Regions from separate parts of the Thermobacillus sp. genome, predicted to be linked through region 1. Evidence: predicted binding sites of a transcription regulator. Region 1 holds the regulator's gene; each other region holds the start of a gene.
What was found. The regulator Rex, encoded in region 1, represses fermentation and respiration genes when NADH is low (regulators of the CRP and FNR family bind a similar motif). The targets are predictions, from matches to a motif close to TTGTGAAATATTTCACAA.

Region 1 (2,259 bases):
GACATCAGGCAGGATGCTCGTCCTGTTCACGTCCTACCGGATGCTGAAGCAGGTGTATGAGCCGCTGAAAGAGCGGCTTGCCGAAGCGGGAATCGCCGTCATCGGCCAGGGCATCGACGGCGGCGGCAGGACGAAGCTTGTCCGCCGGTTCCGGCAGCAGCAGGCCTCGGTGCTGCTCGGCACGAGCAGTTTCTGGGAAGGCGTCGATCTGCCGGGCGACGCGCTGACATGTCTCGCCATCGTTCGGCTGCCGTTTACGCCGCCGAACCATCCGCTGCTCGAAGCGAAATCGGAACAGCTGGCGGCGGAGAAGAAGAACCCGTTCATGAAACTGTCGATTCCGCAGGCGGTCATCCGCTTCAAGCAAGGCTTCGGCCGCCTCGTCCGCACGGCGAAGGACAAGGGAATCGTCATCCTGTACGACACGCGCGTCATTGAAACGAGCTACGGCAAATATTTTCTGTACTCGCTGCCGGGCCCCAAGATCGAGACGATGCACATCGAACAGATTGTGCCGCGCATTCGGGAGTGGCTGAGTGAAACCGGGACGACGCAGGGAGGATCCGCGTGATGAAGCAGCAGACGAAAATATCCGAGGCGGTCGTGCGCAGACTGCCGCTCTATCTTCAGGCGCTCAACGAGCTTTCGCGCGGCGAGGTGCAGACCGTCTCGTCGCAGGCGCTCGGCCGCAAGCTCGACCTCAACCCCGCGCAGATCCGCAAGGATCTGGCGTACTTCGGCGAATTCGGCCGCAAGGGCATCGGCTACGACGTCTCCTACCTGATCAGCAAGATCCGGCACATCCTGAAACTGGACAGGGGAATCAATGTCGCGCTGGTCGGCGCGGGCAATCTTGGCCAGGCGCTCTGCAACTACAACCGGTACAGCCGCGACAACATGAAGATCGTCGCAGTGTTCGACGACCATCCCGACAAGATCGGAATGCAGATCAACACGATGCGTGTGCAGCCGATGGAGGAACTGAAGGCGACGGTCGAAGCGCTGCAAATCCGGATCGGCATCATCACCGTGCCGTCCGCGGCGGCGCAGAAAGTGGCCGACCAGCTGGCGGACGCCGGCATCGAAGGCATTCTGAATTTCGCGCCGGCCATTCTGAAAGTGCCGCCGTCCGTGCGGGTTCATCACGCCGATTTTACGACCGAACTGCTCAGCCTTGCTTATTATTTGGAAAAGGATGCGGATCACGATGACGACAAAGTGGTGGATTGAGGGCGGCACGTTTCTGACCATGGACGACGGCCAGCCGATTGTAAACGGCCATCTGGTCGTGGAAGGCAGCCGGATCGTCTATCTTGCCGAAGCGCATCCCGGCGCGCTGGCCGACGGGGCGGAAAGGATCAGCGGCAGCGGCCTGCTCTTCATGCCGGGGCTGATCAACACGCACGGCCACGCAGCCATGACGCTGCTTCGCGGGTATGCCGACGACATGGTGCTGCAGGACTGGCTGCAGAACAAGATCTGGCCGCTCGAGGCGCGCTTCACGGCGGAAGATGTGCGCGCCGGCGCGGCGCTTGCGGCCGTCGAGATGCTGAAGCGCGGGACGACGGCGTTCGTCGACATGTACGATCATATGGATGAAGTGGCGCAGGTTGTCGAGCAGGCGGGCCTCCGGGGCGTGCTGGCCCGGGGCGTCATCGGCCTGTGCTCCGAGGCGGAGCAGCGCGCCAAGCTCGAGGACGCGATCCGGTTCGCGCGGGATTGGCACGGCAAGGCGGACGGCCGCATCCGCGTCATGATGTCGCCTCACGCGCCCTACACTTGTCCGCCGGCGTTCATCGAGCAATTCGTGCAGGCCGCGCACGATCTCGATCTGCCGATGCACACCCATATGTCGGAGACGGCCGCGGAGGTGGAGCAGAACGTGCGCGATTACGGCGTCCGGCCGGTCGAGCATCTTGACCGGCTCGGCATGTTCAGCCGGCCGACGCTTGTGGCGCATGCCGTCCATCTGAACGATGACGAGATCGCGCTGCTCGCCGAACGGGGCGTTGCCGTCTCCCACAACCCGGCGAGCAATCTGAAGCTTGCCAGCGGCGTCGCGCGGGTGCCGGACATGCTCCGCGCGGGCGTGACCGTGTCGCTCGGCACGGACGGCGCGGCGAGCAACAACAACCTTGACGTTTTCGACGAAATACGGCTCGCGGCGCTCATTCACAAGGGCGTATCCGGCGATCCGACGGCGGTGCCCGCTTATGAAGCACTCAAGCTCGGAACGGTGTACGGGGCGAAGGCCATCTG
Region 2 (2,259 bases), on a different contig from region 1:
CCTTCATCATGCCGGGCAGCCCGGCCGGTAGAGCAGAGGACCGGATTCCTCGTGTCGGCGGTTCGATTCCATACGGAATGGTACGCGCCGGTGTAGCTCAATTGGTAGAGCAACTGACTTGTAATCAGTGGGTTGGGGGTTCAAGTCCTCTCGCCGGCACCATATTGCGACACAGAGGATAGACGCATCAATTCCTCACACAGGGGCATAGTTTAAAGGTAGAACAGCGGTCTCCAAAACCGTTAGTGTGGGTTCAATTCCTGCTGCCCCTGCCAGTATCCAATTTTCTTTCATGGCGGTCGTGGCGAAGGGGTTAACGCACCGGATTGTGGCTCCGGCATTCATGGGTTCAAGTCCCATCGATCGCCCCATATCTTACGCTGGGGATTAGCCAAGCGGTAAGGCAACGGACTTTGACTCCGTCATTCCTAGGTTCGAATCCTAGATCCCCAGCCACTTTATGCGGACGTGGCTCAGCGGTAGAGCATCGCCTTGCCAAGGCGAGGGTCGCGGGTTCGATTCCCGTCGTCCGCTCCATTCTTATTTATGGCGCCATAGCCAAGTGGTAAGGCGGAGCTCTGCAAAAGCTTTATCCCCAGTTCGAATCTGGGTGGCGCCTCCATTCATCTCCATACGCGTGCCCTTAGCTCAGCCGGATAGAGCGTTTGACTACGAATCAAAAGGTCAGGAGTTCGAATCTCTTAGGGCACGCCATTTTCAATTAATCGCAATTGCGCTGGTGTGGCGGAATGGCAGACGCGGCGGACTCAAAATCCGCTTCCCGCGAGGGAGTGGGGGTTCAAGTCCCTTCACCAGCACCATCGTAATATCGGCTCTTGAGATCGGTCGGATCTCAAGAGCCTTTCTGCATTTTGCTGATTTTCACACAATGATCAACATCCGATCACCATTCTGTCAATTGTGATTAATGTCACAGTCAACCGTGTGGTCTATACTAATGGTGAGCGGCAAGGAAACAGCCAATTGATACGCTGTCTCCAATGTACGCAGAGGCAAGGTCGTCTTTGTCACTATCAAAGTGAAAAATTTCATAAAATATTCGAAGTCATGGAGATGATCAACGAGAAGGAGGGCTTCGTCCATGGACGTGCTGGATCTTGCGAGGCTGCAGTTTGCCTCGACCACAATTTTTCACTTTATCTTCGTCCCGATCTCCATCGGCCTGTCGTTGCTCGTCGCGATCATGGAGACGATGTACGTCGTCAAGAAGAACGACAAGTACAAGCAGATGGCTCAATTCTGGGGGAAGTTCTTGCTGATCAACTTTGCCGTGGGCATTGTCACCGGGATTTTGCAGGAATTTCAGTTCGGCATGAATTGGTCGGAATTTTCGCGTTTTGTCGGCGATATTTTTGGGACGCCGCTCGCGATTGAAGCGCTGCTGGCCTTTTTCCTTGAGTCGACGTTTATCGGTCTGTGGGTGTTCGGATGGGATCGTCTGTCCCGGAAGGTGCACCTGGCCTGCATTTGGCTCGTTTCGATCGGCACGATGTTGTCCGCGTTCTGGATTCTGGCGGCCAACTCGTTCATGCAGCGTCCGGTCGGTTACGCCATCCGCGACGGAAGAGCGGAAATGACCGATTTCGCGGCCCTCTTGACCAACGGTCAGCTGATCTGGGAGTTTCCGCACACCGTCTCGGCGGCGATCGCGACCGGAGCATTCCTGGTGGCCGGCATCAGTGCCTGGAGTTTGCTGAGAAAACGCAATGTCGATTTCTTCCGCACGTCCTTCAAGCTGTCCGTCATTGTCGCCTTTGTCGCTTCGATCGCCATTGCGCTGTTCGGCCACTCCCAAGCCCAGTATCTCATGGACACCCAGCCGATGAAGATGGCCGCGTCGGAAGGGCTGTGGGAGAGGAGCAGCGATCCGGCGCCCTGGACGGTCTTTGCGGTCATTGATCCGGAAACCCGTGAGAACCGCTACGAAGTCAAAATTCCGTATTTGCTCAGCTTCTTGTCGTACAGCCGGTTTTCCGGCTCCGTACCGGGCATGAATGAACTTCAGGCGGAGTATGAGCAAACGTACGGTCCGGGAAACTACATTCCGCCGGTTCGCACGACGTTCTGGAGTTTCCGCGTCATGGTGGGCAGCGGCGTCTTGATGATTCTGCTCGGCATGTACGGCGCCTTTATGGCGTTGCGCAAGCGTTGGGATAAAATGCCCCGCTGGTATCTCCGCGCGATGATCGGCGCCATCTTCCTGCCCTTCATCGCCAACACGGCAGGCTGGATCATGAC
Region 3 (2,259 bases), on a different contig from region 1:
TCTCCGATAATGCGCGCACGATCTCGAATCCCGTCGCATCACCGTTCGCGTGCAGGATGCGCCGCTGGCTGTGGGCGCCCTCCTTCGTCAGGGCGAACCCGCCGTTCTCCTGATCGAACTGAGCGCCCATCCGGACAAGTTCGCGGACGCCTTCCGGCCCTTCATGCACCAGCACATTGACCGCCTCGTGCGAGCACAGACCGGCGCCCGCAATGAGCGTGTCCTGCCGGTGAAGCGCCGGCGAATCTTCGTCGGAAATGACGGCGGCGATGCCGCCCTGCGCATAGCGGGTGTTGCTGTCCATCAGCGACTTCTTCGTGATCATGAGCACCGAATGCCGTTCGCTCGCCTTGATGGCGGTAAAAAGACCGGCGATGCCGGCCCCGATCACGATGACGTCCTTCTCGATGACGGGCAGCTCGTCCGGCGCCACGTCGACCAAATATCGCGGGATCATATCCGTTCCTCCGATGCGTTCATCCGTATCATGCGGCTTGGAATGCGTGCGAGGGGTAAGCGAAGAAGCAGCGCATGCTACTTCACTTGCAGCATGCGCTCCAGAGACAGCCTTGCCTTGTCTGCGATATGCGGCGGCACATAAACCTGCGGATGCATATTTTCGAGACATTTGACCAGCTTCTTCAGGTTGTTGACCTTCATGTTCGGGCAGACGAGATATTTCGATGCGAAGTGGAAAATCTTGTCCGGGCTGTCCTTGCGAAGCTGGTAGCCGGTCCCGTCTTCCGTGCCGATGATGAATTCCTTGTGCTCGGACTCGCGGCAGAATTTGATGATCGCCGTCGTGCTGCCGACGAAGTCGGCCATGGCGACGACCTCCGGGCGGCACTCGGGATGGACGGCGACGATGGCGTTCGGATGCTGCGCCTTCATCTCTTCGATGTCCTTCACCGTCAGCATGTCATGCGTATTGCAGTAGCCTTCCCAGATGATCATCTTCTTGTCCGTGTGCTGCTGGACGTAATGGCCGAGATTCTTGTCCGGCACCCAGATGACTTCGTCCGTCGGCACCGAATTGACGACCTTGATGGCATTCGACGACGTGCAGCAGATGTCGGTCTCGGCCTTCACTTCGGCGGACGAGTTGATGTAGGTGACGACCGTCGCGTTCGGATGCTGCGCCTTCAGCTTCCGGAGGCCGTCGACGTTGACCATGTCCGCCATCGGACAGCCGGCCCGCTCGTCGGGAATGAGAACCGTCTTGTCCGGCGCCAGAATCTTCGCGCTCTCGCCCATGAAGTGGACGCCGCAAAAAACGATAACTTCAGCGTCGGTCTGGGCGGCCTTCTGCGCCAGCAGGAACGAGTCGCCGCGGAAATCGGCCACTTCCTGGATTTCGTCGCGCTGATAATAATGCGCCAGAATGATGGCGTTGCGTTCCTTCTTCAACTGCTCAAGCCGTTCGCGGAGTTCGCGGTTCTGTTCCGCCCTCCGCTCGAGCGCCAATGCTTCCATCTCTGTCGATCCTCTCCTTCGAGCCGCGCGCATGACGCCGATGTTCCCGCCGAGGCGCGCTTGACACCGCTGTCCGATCCGCGCTGTAATTTGTGCCAAATTTCACGAATTCGCATATGCGATGGAACAGTCATAGTGTGGCCATCCGGCCGCAAAACCATTTGATTATCACCTAATTTACACGGGGTGCAGGACTCTGTCAACAAATAGACACAACCGCAAGCCCGCCGGATGGAGCATGCCGACGCCTGAGGACCTTCGCACGCCGCCGGAACCACAAAAATCGCCCCGGCAGCGGCCTGTTCGGCCGCGCCGAGGCGGTTGTGTCGACTTGTCCGTCGCTGAAATGCCGGGACGGTTCAGCCGCGCTTGTCGCCGCTGCCGTCGTCGCCGCCCGGAGGCAGCGTATCCTCGCCCGGCTCCTTCGATTGAATCCGGACACGCACATTGCCCAGCGTATCGACTGCCGGCTCGCTGCTCGTCTCCTTCGGCTCCGCATTGCCCTCGCCGCTGCCGCCTTCGCCGCCGGCACCACCGTCCAGCGATCCGGTCTCGATCAGCCGCTTGATCTGTTCGAGTTCGAGCGTCTCGACTTCAAGCAGCGTCTCGGCGATGAGCTTCACTTCCCGCGACTTGGCGGTGAGCAGTTCCTTCGCGCGCGTGTAGCATTCGTTGATGATGCGCTGCATCTCCTGGTCGATCTCGTAGGCGATCGCGTCGGAGTAGTTCTGCTCGTGTCCGAGGTCGCGGCCGAGGAACACCTGTCCCTGCGAGTTGCCGAACTGC

Region 2: the regulator Rex is predicted to act here: its motif matches at 1,038-1,055, upstream of C6W55_RS16655 (cytochrome ubiquinol oxidase subunit I).
Region 3: the regulator Rex is predicted to act here: its motif matches at 1,564-1,581, upstream of nadA (quinolinate synthase NadA).

Annotation. Positions count from the first base shown of each region.
Region 1 is NZ_QEWA01000033.1:185,006-187,264, reverse strand. Features, by position in the region: gene dinG (ATP-dependent DNA helicase DinG) at 1-571, shown strand, start outside; gene C6W55_RS06970 (redox-sensing transcriptional repressor Rex) at 571-1,230, shown strand; gene C6W55_RS06965 (amidohydrolase) at 1,208-2,259, shown strand, end outside.
Region 2 is NZ_QEWA01000059.1:1,098-3,356, forward strand. Features, by position in the region: tRNA gene C6W55_RS16615 (tRNA-Thr) at 87-162, shown strand; tRNA gene C6W55_RS16620 (tRNA-Trp) at 202-275, shown strand; tRNA gene C6W55_RS16625 (tRNA-His) at 296-371, shown strand; tRNA gene C6W55_RS16630 (tRNA-Gln) at 382-456, shown strand; tRNA gene C6W55_RS16635 (tRNA-Gly) at 463-537, shown strand; tRNA gene C6W55_RS16640 (tRNA-Cys) at 549-622, shown strand; tRNA gene C6W55_RS16645 (tRNA-Arg) at 638-714, shown strand; tRNA gene C6W55_RS16650 (tRNA-Leu) at 736-821, shown strand; gene C6W55_RS16655 (cytochrome ubiquinol oxidase subunit I) at 1,103-2,259, shown strand, end outside.
Region 3 is NZ_QEWA01000023.1:56,893-59,151, reverse strand. Features, by position in the region: gene nadB (L-aspartate oxidase) at 1-457, opposite strand, end outside; gene nadA (quinolinate synthase NadA) at 535-1,473, opposite strand; gene ftsH (ATP-dependent zinc metalloprotease FtsH) at 1,833-2,259, opposite strand, start outside.